2 regions of the Salmonella sp. HY31 genome follow, and region 2 is predicted to be linked to the other one. Evidence: riboswitches for the same ligand, from Rfam matches in the RefSeq annotation. Region 2 holds a riboswitch; the other holds the start of a gene.

Region 1 (7,220 bases), 1.9 Mb from region 2:
CTTGGTCTTGTTACCGCCGCGATCCGCTACGGCTTTTTTGTCTATGGCGGCGCGGAGACATATTTCACTTACGTCCTGCTGTTCCTCGGTATTTTGCTGCACGGCGTAAGTTACGATTTCTACTATGTCACCGCCTACATTTATGTCGATAAAAAAACGCCGGTTCATATGCGTACCGCTGCGCAAGGGCTTATCACCCTCTGCTGTCAGGGATTCGGCAGCCTGCTGGGTTATCGTCTCGGCGGTGTGATGATGGAAAAAATGTTTGCTTATCCGCAACCGGTTAACGGTCTGACATTCAACTGGGCGGGCATGTGGACGTTTGGCGCAGTAATGATTGCCGTCATCGCGCTACTGTTTATGATTTTCTTTCGCGAATCGGACAAAGAGATCACTGCTATTGACGCTCGCGATATTGCGTTGACACAAGGGGAAGTAAAATGAAAGCAGAACGTATTCTCGGTGCTCTTTACGGGCAAGCGTTAGGGGATGCGATGGGAATGCCCTCCGAGCTGTGGCCGAGAACGCGCGTCAAAGCGCATTTCGGCTGGATTGACCACTTTCTGCCCGGCCCAGAAGAGAATAATGCCGCCTGCTATTTTAACCGCGCGGAGTTTACGGACGATACCGCAATGGCGCTCTGCCTGGCCGACGCGCTGCTCGAATGCGAAGGCAACATTGATCCCGAGATTATTGGGCGTAACATCCTCGCCTGGGCGGAACGCTTTGATGCGTTCAATAAAAATGTACTCGGCCCGACGTCAAAAATTGCGCTGAACGCGATTCGCGACGGCAAACCCATCGCGGCGCTGGAAAACAACGGCGTGACTAACGGCGCGGCCATGCGCGTTTCGCCGTTGGGTTGCCTGTTGCCGCCAACCAACCTGACAGCCTTTATGGCAGAAGTGGCGTTAGCCTCCAGCCCGACGCATAAATCCGATCTGGCGGTGGCTGGTGCCGTGGTCATCGCCTGGGCCGTCTCGCGAGCGGTTAACGGCGACACGTGGCAAAGTATTGCCGACTCGCTCCCCGCCGTCGCCCATCAGGCGCAGACAGCGCGTATTACCACGTTTAGCGCCTCGCTATCGGCACGTCTGGAACTGGCGCTAAAAATTGTCCGCCGCGCCGACGGCGTCGAATCAGCCAGCGAACAGCTATATCAGATCATCGGCGCGGGAACCAGCACCATTGAATCGGTTCCCTGCGCTATCGCCATGGTAGAGTTGGCGAATACCGATCCTAACCGCTGTGCCGTGCTATGCGCTAACCTCGGCGGCGACACCGACACTATCGGCGCGATGGCGACGGCCATTTGCGGCGCGTTACACGGGGTAAGTGCCATTAACCCCCAGTTAAAGCAAACGCTGGACGAGGTTAATAAGCTGGATTTTGCGCGCTATGCCGTTGCGCTGGCGAGTTATCGTCAACGGCGGGAGGCATTATGAACGGCGCACGGTTGCTGACATTATTACCTACCCTGCACACCCGGCGTCCGCTCACCGTTATCGGCGCGGCAGTGATCGATATCATTGCCGACGCCTGGACATTGCCGCGTCGCGGAGGCGATATTGAACTGCAACAACAGAGCGTCAATGTCGGCGGCTGTGCGCTGAATATTGCCGTGGCGTTGAAACGACTGGGGATTGACGCCAGCAATGCGCTGCCACTGGGCCAGGGCGTGTGGGCGGAGAGGATTCGCCGCCGTCTGGCAAAAGAGGGATTATCCAGCGTGATTGACGCGGTTGAAGGGGATAACGGCTGGTGTCTGGCGTTAGTCGAACCGGATGGCGAACGCACGTTTATGTCTTTTAGCGGCGTGGAAAATCAGTGGAATGCGGACTGGCTGTCGCAGCTCAGGACACCGCGGGGCAGTCTTGTCTACCTGTCCGGCTATCAACTGGCCTCGTCCTGTGGCGAACAACTGATCCAGTGGCTGGAAACCGTCGACGATGTAACGCCTTTTATCGATTTTGGCCCACGAATCGGTGATATTACAGACGATACAATGGCGCGCATTATGGCCTGCCGGCCCATCGTCTCCCTCAATCGCCAGGAGGCAATCATCGCCGCGGAACGCGTCGGGTTCGCGACCGGTACACGCCCTTTCGGCGAGGCATGGGTAAAACGCTTTTCCGCGCCGCTGGTAGTGCGCCACGATAAAGACGGAGCGTGGTATTTTAGCGCGCAATCTTCCGGCTTTGTGCCAGCGTTTCCGGCTACCGTGGTGGATACCATCGGCGCGGGCGACAGCCATGCTGGCGGCGTACTGGCAGGACTGGCGTCAGGCTGGTCGCTCGCGGATGCCGTACTGCTGGGAAATGCGGTGGCAAGCTGGGTGGTCAGGCATCGCGGCGGCGACTGCGCGCCCACGCGCGAGGCGCTACTCCTCGCACACAAAAACGTATAGGTCGCTACGACAATAACTGATGCTGTATTCAATAGGCCGCTGCTGCTGATCGAACGCCACCTGCTTAATCACCAGCACCGGCACTTTACCATCCATTTGAATATGCGACTGAAACTCATCATCCGGCATCCGGGCGCTGACGCGAGATCGGGTACGCTGAGGGTAAATGTGCTGGCGACGAAAATAGTCATACAGAGAAATGCCAATCGCGTCGACATCATGAATCAGATGCGCGGGCACCCAGGACTCTTCAATCGATACCGCGTCCTCATCAACATAACGAATACGTTTGAGTAAAAAGACGTCGCTGCCTGTGGGGATCGCCAGATGCTGAGCGACCTCATCCGGACAACTTACCACGCGTTTGTTAACCCATAGCGTATCCGGTTTTTTACCGCGCAAGACAACCTGCTGAGAAAATCCCCGCGCCTCTTTCAGGGAATACTCAAAGATATTATTGATTTGCGTACCGTAGCCGCGGGCGCGCGTGACGACCCCCTCTTCTTCCAGCGCCTGCATCGCTTTCCGTACCGTGATACGCGAAACGCCGGTAAGCTGGCTGAGATCGCGTTCGCCAGGCAAAATATTACCGTGCTCAAGAATACCGCTGCGAACGGCATCCTTTACCGTCTGGGCGAATTTCATGTATAGCGGCGTATTATCCGCCGCTGAAATTCGTTCATTCAGTTGCGCGATGAGCCGGGTATGCGCTTGTTCCATTTATCTTTTCCTGACGACGGGTCTGTAGGCAGTATACTACCACCACGCGTGGAAATGATGTACCGGACCAATGCCCTTCCCCACTTCCAGCGTATCCGCCTGAGCCAGCGCCGCCGAAAGCCATGCCTTCGCCTCGTTTACCGTCTCTCCCCAACTGCAATGCCGGGGCCGTAACGCCGCCAGCGCCGCCGACAGCGTACAGCCCGTCCCATGCGTATTTTTGGTACTCACACGCGGCGCGCTAAAACGCTGCTCGCCCTCACGGGTAAAGAGCCAGTCCGGGCTTTGCGCATCCTCTAAATGCCCGCCTTTCATCAATACCGCCTCACACCCCATCGCCAGTAATGCCCGCCCCTGCGCCAGCATCTCCTGTTCCGTACGCGCATGGGGTGCATTCAGCAACGCTGCGGCTTCCGGCAAATTAGGCGTAATCAGCGATACCTGCGGCAACAGCCGGACGCGTAATGTTTCTACCGCGGAGGGCGAGAGCAGCGGATCGCCGCTTTTCGCCAGCATCACCGTATCCAGCACCACATTACGTACATGATGACGCTGTAGTCGTTCCGCCACGACCTCGACAATATCGGTTTCCGCCAGCATCCCGATTTTCGTGGTATCAATGCGCACATCGCTGAACACGGAATCAAGTTGAGCGGCGACAAAGTCCGGATCTATCCGGTACACCGACTGTACGCCACAGGTATTTTGCGCCACCAGCGCGGTAATGACCGAACAGCCATATGCGCCCAGCGCGGAAAAGGTCTTGAGATCCGCCTGGATACCGGCCCCGCCGCTGGGATCGGTGCCAGCAATCGTCAGCGCGTTAATTCTCTTCATTGGCGCGCCTCCACATCCAGATGATATAGCGCATCAAGAAAAGCCGGGATGAAGCTGCCCGGTCCCTCGCTACGCACTGCCGCGGCCTGGCCTGCCAGTTTCATCCAGCAGCAGGCCGACGCGACATTGTCCAGCGCGGCGCCCGGTAACGCGCAACTGGCGGCAACGACCGCCGACAACGCGCAGCCGGTGCCTACAATGCGAGTCATTAACGGATCGCCGCCGGGAATGCTCAGCGTGCGCTGACCGTTAGTGACGTAATCTACCTCGCCGGTGACCACAACAATGCAGTCTATCTGACGCGCCAGCGCCTGCGCCGCAGGCAGTGCGGCCAACGCCGCTTCGGTGGTATCTACGCCGCGTCCGCCCAGCGCCATGCCGGCTAACGCCAGGATTTCCGAGGCATTGCCGCGTATTGCCGCCGGGCGCAGGGACAAGAGCTCCAGGCAAAATCGCCGACGGAATTCCAGCGCGCCCACCGCGACAGGGTCGAGCGTCCACGGCGTTTTGGCATCATAAGCGCTTTCTACCGCCGCACGCATCGCGTCAGCACGTGAGGCGGTTAATGTTCCGACATTAACCAGCAAGGCGTTGGCGATGGCGGCAAACGGTCTGGCCTCGGCAGGATCAATCACCATAGCGGGTGACGCGCCCAGCGCCAGCAGCGTATTGGCGGTAAACGTTTGTACGACGTCATTCGTCATACAGTGCGTAAGCGGGGAGAGCACGCGAAAGTGTTTTAACGTATGTGCCGCAAGCGTACGGCAGTGCAGGTCAGGCTGCATGGTTCAGCTCCTGCCCGCGTGAAGAAGGGACACGAGCAGTGTCAGACTTCCCTACGCTGGCATTATCCAGATCAGGTGGTACGGGTATTTCTCAGCCTTCATAAAGAAGGGCACCCCGAGTCGTGAAGCCCCGCCGTGTTAAGCGGGGTTTCGCTATTAAGCATACTGTCTGCGCCAGGCAATGTAAATTTACAGCCAGTGGCGGATGATAATTTCAGTGTTATCAGATAGTTCTCAAAACCTATTCGGTTCTGGCAAACTTGCTGCCGGATATGTTGCTGCACGACGCTTTCGTTTACACTTTTTACGAAAAGGGGCGTGAGATAACAAAATAGCGCTTGTCAGATGCACCACCAGCAGAAATGATACACACGACGTTAACTGACCCGCATATGTGGAGGGTAAAAGTATGAAAAGTAAGTTGCTGCCTTGCGCGCTGTTGCTTGCAACCAGTTTTGCATGGGCCGCCCCCGCGACAACGGGCATTGATCAATATGAGTTAAAGAGTTTTATTGCCGACTTCACACACTTCAAGCCCGGTGATACCGTTCCGCAGATGTACCGCACCGATGAGTACAATATTAAACAGTGGAAATTACGTAATCTGCCCGCGCCGGATGCCGGTACCCACTGGACCTATATGGGCGGCGCGTATGTGCTGATTAACGATGCCGATGGAAAAATCATCAAAGCCTATGACGGCGAGATTTTTTATCATCGGTAAAAAAAGCACGTACTTTCTTGACGAAAGTACGTGAAACAGGGGAAATCATCATTACGCTAATTAGTCATAGGATACGGCAAATATAACTTTGCTTTGGACTTCGCCAGGCTGTAGTGCTTCCCCTGTTATACGCACGTATCTCGCGGTAATGGGGAAAGTATACTGATCATTGATTGTCGCCATTTTCGTTAACCTGCTCATCAGAGCATCACCCCGTTTTAACGGCGTGGCGGCGGTGCCGTTATAAATCTGGAAACCAACGCCTTGGGCGCCATTGATTATCGTGTTTTTCAGTATCGTTCCGTTGTCGTTCCAGTCGCCGCGCGCCACGTTAAAACTGACCGGGTTGGTGGTAACATTATAAACCCCGTCGCAATTGAGTACCAGATTTGTCGATCCCGTTTTACTGTTATTGCCGGACAAAATCTCACTTAACGTCGTATCCGGCATTTTTATTTCATATGTAGGCTGTGAAAAACGACAGGTGGTGGGCTTGTGTTTGACGGTAAACGTCAAATATTGGGAGTAGGCATTATCATTGCTAAACAACCGCAGGGCAGAACACACTATCCACGCCAAAATATTTGAGTTACATGAATTATTAGATAAAAAATTAACCGCAGGCTTAGATAAGCTGAACGAATTACCGTATACTTTCTCGCCATTATCTGAACTATATGACATTGCGGCTACGTACGATGCTTTAAGGGTCATTTGTTTATTATTCAGAGTATCATCTACCGAATAATTTTTAACTGAGGCAATTCTATCACTGCCTGTATTAACAGGAAAATCTGAACTTTCAAGTGTCAGTTTGATAAAAATTGACTGACTACTGGCACTATCTTTTATTTCAACGATATAGTCTTGTAAACTTGTCGCATAGTACATTTTATCGCCTGTCGTATTGCAGTCAAATGATCCTTGTAAATTGGGATTAAAATTTACCGTTGTTGATCCCGTTGTTAAATCCAATGTAATAGGTTGCGTTGCGCTCGTAGTTCCTTTCGGCGTACATTTTGCTTGTCCCAACAGCGGGATTAATAGTAAAAACAAAAACCCATATTTTTTCATAAACGCATCCCTTATCGGCAAATATAGACTTTATTCTCATTAATCACCTTCTCAAAGGTGATGGTACAGAACTGCCTCTGCTGTTTATTCACCGCGACACGTACCGACGCGGGAATATCATTGGTGCGAATAAATAACCGACTACCCTGACCTACGAGGCCGACGTTATTACCCGCGTTATCTTCTACCTCATAGCCGAACGATAAAGGAGAACCATCCGGACGCCGGGCGAGGAAGTACCAGGGTTTACGTCGATCGGTCTCAAATTCCGCCAGTACCACCGCGCCACGATAAGGCACTGCACCCTTGCGGTTGCCCAATAACGCAACATCGCTATCACTGTTGGAAAGATCCAGCATCAGCATATTTTCGCGATACGGCGTTAAGCTGTCATAAATAGCGTAGCCTTTGCTGTCCGTGGTTAAGTACCGATGGCCCTGCACCGCTGCACCCTGCAGTCCCGGCGCGTTAACAATGGCAAAAGTATCCGACAACCGGGGAGCCAGCGCCACGCCGTCGGACCACGCCACGATACCGCCCTGAATATTGCCGCTGGCCTGCTGGTATTTATTCGACTGGCTGTAACTGCCGCCCACCGTCGCTATCGGCGCACGCCAGACCAGACTGCCGCCCGCTGTTGTCTCACTACCCTGTCGCTGGTGGCTCAGATTAG
Region 2 (7,220 bases):
TACCGCATTCATCACGTAGCCCAGTTCATCCTCCGGATCGGGAATGGGCAGCTTATCGACATCGGTTTTACAGGTGACAGGAGCCGTAAAGCGCGGGCCTTCCCCGGCTTCAAAATAGAGCCCCAGTCCCATTGCGTCCGGAATCGTCAGGATATCCGAGAAAAGGATCGCCGCATCAAGCGGATAACGGCGCAGCGGCTGTAAAGTGACCTCGCAGGCCAGTTCGGCATTTTTGCACAGCGACATAAAATCGCCCGCCTGCGCGCGAGTGGCTTTATACTCCGGTAGATAACGGCCTGCCTGGCGCATCATCCACACTGGCGTAACATCAACGGGCTGGCGCAGCAGCGCACGTAGATAACGATCGTTTTTGAGTTCGGTCATTTTTACATTCCTTTAGCGTTGATGCGCCCAGTGTAACATGTCAGTCGTATTCAGCCCGACACATTGCCACCGTATCTTCGATTAAACGGCGTGCGACGGTGCCCGGCGGCGGCAGTAGAGGAAGATCGTCATAACGGTACCAATTTGCTTCCAACAGCTCTTTCGGGTCGATGACAATCTCGCCGCTGTCATACTCCGCCATGAAAGCGGTCATCAGCGACTGCGGAAAAGGCCACGGCTGGGAAGTCACATAGCGCAGATTTTTCACCTTAATCCCGCTCTCCTCCATCACCTCGCGCGCTACCGCCTGTTCTAAGGTTTCGCCTACTTCAACAAACCCGGCCAGTACCGTATGCACGCCGTTACGGTGGCGAACATGCCGGGCAAGCAGAATAGAATCCTCACGGCGAATGGCAACAATAATGCAGGGGGCGATTTGCGGGTAGTAACGCTCGCGGCAATGGCTGCACAGCATCGCCCATTCGGTTTTACTGGGGTGCATAGGGTGCCCGCAATAGCCGCAAAATTTATGCGAGCGATAAAACTCCGCCAGCTGTACGCCGCGTCCCGCCAGTTGGAACAGCCCTGCATCCTGATCGATAACCTGGCGTACCGATCCCATATCATGACGCCGATGCTGTAACACCAGCCAGACGGGCTCGCCTTGCCATTCACCTATCCGGAGTGCGCGCTGCCCCACAAGATCGAAATTTGCCGCCAGCCCGTGTGGTAATTCCCCATACGGCAACCATAATTTTTGTTCATGGCTGACGATCCACCAGCCACTCTCTAATTTTTCAATTATACGATCCATAGCTCTTGCACTACCTTTGCTTCACTGGCATGTTGTTAACAATATTTTTACATTTATGGCGCACAGCCTTTATCTAACTTGCGGAGACAATCATGCTAAACCAGCTGGAAAACCTGACGGAGCGCGTTGGCGGAAGCAACAAACTGGTCGATCGCTGGCTACATGTACGTAAGCACCTGCTCGTGGCTTACTACAATCTGGTTGGCATTAAGCCTGGCAAAGAATCGTACATGCGGCTGAATGAAAAAGCGCTGGATGATTTTTGTCAGAGCCTGGTCGATTACCTTTCCGCCGGGCACTTCAGTATTTATGAACGTATTCTCCATAAATTGGAAGGAAACGGTCAGCTTTTACATGCGGCAAAAATCTGGCCGCTGCTGGAAGATAATACGCAGCGCATTATGGATTATTACGATTCCAGCCTGGAAACTGCCATCGATCACGATAATTGTCTCGAATTTCAACAGGCTCTGTCAGATATCGGCGAGGCGCTGGAAGCCCGCTTTGTGCTGGAAGACAAGCTGATTATGCTGGTATTTGACGCAATGCACGACGGCGCCAGAGTAAAACGTCCCGCTTGAGTTTTACGCCGTTAACAGGTAGGTTACAAACTTCCCCCTCTTATGAGGGGATGCCATCTTGTCGGAGTGCCATTTTTGGCTGAGACCGTTAATTCGGGATCCGCGGAACCTGATCAGGTTAATACCTGCGAAGGGAACAAGAGTAATTCTGCTTTATGCTGCTGCCTTTACGGGCGGCGCACATCCATTACTCCATCCGTCGTCTGACAAGCCACGTCCTTAATTTTTTGGAATGAGCTATGTCTACAACAAAATTAACCCGCCGCGAGCAGCGCGCTAAAGCCCAGCATTTTATCGATACGCTGGAAGGCACCGCGTTTCCCAACTCGAAACGCATCTACGTTACCGGTTCGCAGCATGATATTCGCGTACCGATGCGCGAAATTCAGCTTAGCCCGACATTGATTAGCGGAACGAAAGACCACCCGCAGTATGAAGAAAATGAAGCGATTCCAGTGTATGACACCTCCGGCCCGTACGGTGATCAGGATATCGCCATCAACATCCAGCAGGGTCTGGCAAAGCTACGCCAGCCGTGGATTGAAGCGCGGGCTGATGTAGAAACGCTTTCTGACCGCAGTTCTGCCTATACCCGCGAACGTCTGACGGATGAAGGGCTTGACGCATTGCGCTTTACCGGTCTGTTAACGCCAAAACGCGCCAAAGCCGGACACCGCGTGACGCAACTTCATTATGCCCGTAACGGGATCGTGACGCCGGAAATGGCGTTTATCGCCATCCGTGAAAACATGGGCCGGGAGCGTATCCGCAGTGAAGTGCTGCGCCACCAGCATCCCGGAGAAAGCTTCGGCGCGCGCCTGCCGGAAAACATCACCCCGGAGTTTGTGCGCGATGAAGTCGCCGCCGGACGCGCCATCATCCCCGCTAACATCAATCATCCGGAATCGGAACCGATGATTATTGGCCGCAACTTCCTGGTGAAGGTCAACGCCAATATCGGCAACTCGGCGGTGACCTCCTCCATCGAAGAAGAGGTCGAAAAACTGGTGTGGTCGACGCGCTGGGGGGCGGATACGGTGATGGATCTCTCCACCGGGCGCTATATACACGAAACCCGTGAGTGGCTCCTGCGTAATAGCCCGGTGCCAATCGGCACCGTGCCGATCTACCAGGCGCTGGAGAAGGTCAACGGGATCGCCGAGGATCTTACCTGGGAAGCCTTCCGCGATACTCTGCTGGAACAGGCGGAACAAGGGGTAGACTATTTCACTATTCACGCCGGTGTACTGCTGCGCTACGTGCCGATGACCGCCAGACGCCTGACCGGCATTGTCTCGCGCGGCGGCTCGATCATGGCGAAGTGGTGTCTTTCTCATCACAGAGAGAACTTCTTGTATGAGCACTTCCGCGAGATTTGTGAAATCTGCGCCGCCTATGACGTCTCACTCTCGCTGGGCGACGGGCTGCGACCGGGTTCCATTCAGGACGCCAATGACGACGCGCAGTTTGCCGAACTGCATACGCTGGGCGAGCTGACCAAAATCGCCTGGGAATACGACGTACAGGTAATGATTGAAGGCCCGGGACATGTTCCGATGCAGATGATCCGCCGCAATATGACCGAAGAGCTGGAGCACTGCCATGAAGCGCCGTTTTATACCTTAGGGCCGCTGACCACCGATATCGCGCCGGGTTATGACCACTTCACCTCCGGCATTGGCGCGGCGATGATCGGCTGGTTTGGCTGCGCGATGTTGTGCTACGTCACGCCGAAAGAGCACCTCGGTCTGCCGAACAAAGAAGACGTTAAGCAGGGGCTGATCGCCTATAAGATTGCCGCCCATGCCGCCGACCTGGCGAAAGGCCACCCAGGCGCGCAGATCCGCGATAACGCGATGTCGAAAGCGCGTTTTGAATTCCGCTGGGAAGATCAGTTTAACCTGGCGCTCGACCCGTTCACCGCCCGCGCCTGGCACGACGAAACCCTACCGCAAGAATCCGGCAAAGTGGCGCACTTCTGCTCGATGTGCGGGCCAAAATTCTGCTCAATGAAAATCAGCCAGGAAGTGCGCGACTATGCCGCCGCGCAAACTATCGAAGTGGGAATGGCCGATATGTCGGAGAGCTTCCGCGCTAAAGGTGGCGAAATCTATCTGAAGCGGGAGGAAGCGTAATGTACCAGCCTAACTTTCCCCCCGTCCCTTTCCGCTTAGGTCTCTATCCGGTGGTCGATAGTGTAACGTGGGTTGAGCGCCTGCTGGCGGCGGGCGTACGCACCATCCAGCTTCGCATCAAAGACAAGCGCGATGACGACGTCGAAGCGGATGTGGTCGCGGCCATTGCGCTTGGGCGTCGTTACAATGCCCGTCTGTTTATCAACGATTACTGGCGTCTGGCGATTAAGCACAACGCCTGGGGCGTGCATCTGGGTCAGGAAGACCTGGAGATCACCGACCTGAGCGCCATTCGGGCCGCCGGTTTACGCCTGGGCGTCTCAACGCATGATGATATGGAAATCGACATAGCGCTCGCCGCTCGTCCTTCCTACATCGCCCTCGGCCACGTCTTCCCGACGCAAACCAAGCAGATGCCTTCCGCCCCGCAGGGACTGAAACAGTTGGCGCGGCATATTGAACGTCTGGCGGATTACCCCACCGTGGCGATTGGCGGTATCAGTGTGGAACGCGCCCCTGCGGTGCTGGCGACCGGCGTCGGCAGTATTGCCGTGGTCAGCGCCATCACCCAGGCCGCCGACTGGCGCGCCGCTACGCAACAGTTACTTGCAATCGCAGGAGTCGGCGATGAATGACCATGATTTTATGCGCTATAGCCGCCAGATCCTGCTCGGCGATATTGCGATTGAAGGCCAGCAAAAGTTGCTCAATAGTCATGTATTGATTGTCGGCTTAGGCGGATTGGGTTCGCCTGCGGCACTCTATCTGGCGGGCGCAGGCGTTGGTACGCTGACGCTGGCGGACGATGACGATGTTCACTTGAGCAATCTCCAGCGGCAAATTCTGTTCACCACCGACGATATCGCCCACCCGAAGGCGCAGGCGGCGAAGCTACGGCTGGCGCGGCTCAACCCCGGCAGCGAGCTGATCGTATTGAAACAGCGTCTGACTGGCGATGTGCTTAAGAACGCGGTAGCGCGTGCCGACGTCGTGCTCGACTGTACCGACAACATGGCGACCCGTCAGGAGATCAACGTCGCCTGCGTGGCACTGAATACACCATTAATTACCGCCAGCGCCGTCGGCTTTGGCGGCCAGTTGATGATACTGACGCCACCGTGGGAGCAAGGCTGTTACCGTTGCCTGTGGTCAGACGATGTGGAGCCAGAGCGCAACTGCCGTACCGCAGGTATCGTCGGTCCCGTCGTTGGCGTCATGGGCGCCTTGCAGGCGCTGGAGGCAATCAAATTCCTCAGTGGGATGGAAACGCCGAGCGGCGAGCTGCGCCTGTTTGACGGTAAAACCAGCCAGTGGCGCAGCCTGGCGCTGCATCGCGCCAGCGACTGCCCGGTCTGTGGAGGGCAACATGCAGATTCAGTTCAATGATGAACCGATGCAGTGCGCAGAGGGACAAACCGTCAGTGAGCTGCTCACGCAACTCAATCAGCTTAAACCGGGCGCAGCGCTGGCGCTAAATCAACAGATTCTGCCACGCGAGCGGTGGCGGCAACATATCGTGCAGGAAGGCGACCAGATCCTGCTTTTTCACGTTATAGCAGGAGGTTGAGATGTTACGTATTGCCGATAAAACGTTTGATTCACATCTGTTCACCGGCACCGGGAAATTTGCTTCTGCACAGCTAATGGTCGACGCCATCCGCGCCTCCGGCAGCCAACTGGTGACGCTGGCAATGAAGCGCGTCGATTTACGTAAGCCAAATGATGCCATCCTGGCGCCGCTTCTCGAGGCTGGTGTGACGCTGTTACCCAATACTTCAGGGGCGAAAACCGCCGAAGAGGCGATCTTCGCTGCCCAACTGGCGCGCGAAGCGCTGGGGACGCACTGGCTAAAGCTGGAGATTCATCCCGATGCCCGCTGGCTGTTGCCAGACCCGATTGAAACGCTGAAAGCCGCCGGGGAGCTGGTAAAACAGGGGTTCGTGGTGTTGCCCTACTGCGGCGCAGACCCGGTATTGTGTAAACGGCTGGAAGAAGTTGGCTGCGCGGCAGTGATGCCGCTTGGCGCGCCGATTGGATCCAATCAGGGGCTGGAAACCCGCGCGATGCTGGAGATTATTATCCAGCAGGCTACTGTCCCGGTGGTCGTGGACGCGGGTATCGGCGTACCCAGCCATGCCACGCAGGCGCTGGAAATAGGCGCAGATGCGGTGCTGGTCAACACGGCGATTGCCGTGGCGGATGACCCGGTAATGATGGCCAATGCTTTCCGTCTGGCGGTAGAAGCAGGCGTACTGGCTCGCCTGGCTGTACCGGGTAATCGCAGCATCTATGCCAGCGCCACCAGCCCGCTCACCGGCTTCCTGGAGGCGTCGGTATGAAATCGTTCACCGACCGCTGGCGACAACTGGAATGGGACGATATCCGGCTACGCATCAACAGCAAAACTGCCGCCGATGTGGCGCGGGCGTTGAATGCTTCACACCTCAACCGCGAGGATATGATGGCGTTACTCTCCCCCGCCGCCGCTGATTACCTGGAGCCGCTGGCGCAGCGCGCGCAAAAGCTTACCCGCCAGCGTTTCGGCAATACCGTCAGCTTTTATGTTCCGCTCTATCTCTCGAACCTGTGCGCCAATGACTGTACCTACTGCGGTTTTTCGATGAGCAATCGCATTAAGCGTAAAACGCTGGATGAGCCAGATATTCAAAGGGAGTGCGACGCTATCCGTAAACTGGGCTTTGAGCACCTTCTACTGGTGACCGGGGAACATCAGGCCAAAGTAGGAATGGACTATTTTCGCCGTCATTTACCGGCTATTCGCCGCCAGTTTTCATCGTTACAGATGGAAGTTCAGCCCTTGTCGCAAGAAAACTACGCGGAGCTCAAAACGCTGGGGATCGATGGCGTGATGGTTTATCAGGAGACTTATCATGAGGCAATCTATGCACAGCATCACCTGAAGGGAAAGAAACAGGACTTTTTCTGGCGGCTGGAAACGCCGGATCGGTTAGGCCGGGCAGGTATCGACAAAATCGGTCTTGGCGCGCTAATTGGTCTGTCGGACAACTGGCGGGTGGATTGCTATATGCTAGCTGAACATGTGCTGTGGATGCAGAAACACTACTGGCAGAGTCGCTATTCTGTTTCCTTCCCGCGTCTGCGCCCGTGTACTGGCGGTGTGGAACCCGCGTCTTTGATGGATGAAAAGCAACTGGTGCAAACGATTTGCGCTTTCCGGCTACTGGCGCCGGAAATTGAATTATCACTCTCCACCCGCGAGTCTCCGAGGTTCCGCGACCATGTCATACCACTGGCGATCAATAACGTCAGCGCCTTTTCGAAAAC

The links. Region 2 has a riboswitch for thiamine pyrophosphate ahead of thiC (phosphomethylpyrimidine synthase ThiC). Riboswitches for the same ligand answer to the same signal wherever they lie in the genome.
Region 1: another riboswitch for thiamine pyrophosphate. It lies ahead of thiM (hydroxyethylthiazole kinase); the one in region 2 lies ahead of thiC (phosphomethylpyrimidine synthase ThiC).

What each region holds. Positions count from the first base shown of each region.
Region 1 covers NZ_CP170479.1:1,642,364-1,649,583, reverse strand. The annotation lists gene ACE15A_RS07635 (nucleoside permease) at 1-444, shown strand, start outside; gene ACE15A_RS07630 (ADP-ribosylglycohydrolase family protein) at 441-1,445, shown strand; gene ACE15A_RS07625 (PfkB family carbohydrate kinase) at 1,442-2,407, shown strand; gene ACE15A_RS07620 (GntR family transcriptional regulator) at 2,381-3,127, opposite strand; gene thiD (bifunctional hydroxymethylpyrimidine kinase/phosphomethylpyrimidine kinase) at 3,164-3,964, opposite strand; gene thiM (hydroxyethylthiazole kinase) at 3,961-4,749, opposite strand; TPP riboswitch at 4,781-4,877, opposite strand; gene rcnB (Ni(II)/Co(II) efflux transporter accessory subunit RcnB) at 5,159-5,473, shown strand; gene ACE15A_RS07600 (fimbrial protein) at 5,534-6,547, opposite strand; gene ACE15A_RS07595 (fimbrial biogenesis outer membrane usher protein) at 6,559-7,220, opposite strand, start outside.
Region 2 covers NZ_CP170479.1:4,533,363-4,540,582, forward strand. The annotation lists gene hemE (uroporphyrinogen decarboxylase) at 1-384, opposite strand, end outside; gene nudC (NAD(+) diphosphatase) at 425-1,198, opposite strand; gene rsd (sigma D regulator) at 1,291-1,779, shown strand; TPP riboswitch at 1,832-1,932, shown strand; gene thiC (phosphomethylpyrimidine synthase ThiC) at 2,019-3,914, shown strand; gene thiE (thiamine phosphate synthase) at 3,914-4,549, shown strand; gene ACE15A_RS21730 (HesA/MoeB/ThiF family protein) at 4,542-5,300, shown strand; gene thiS (sulfur carrier protein ThiS) at 5,281-5,481, shown strand; gene thiG (thiazole synthase) at 5,483-6,253, shown strand; gene thiH (2-iminoacetate synthase ThiH) at 6,250-7,220, shown strand, end outside.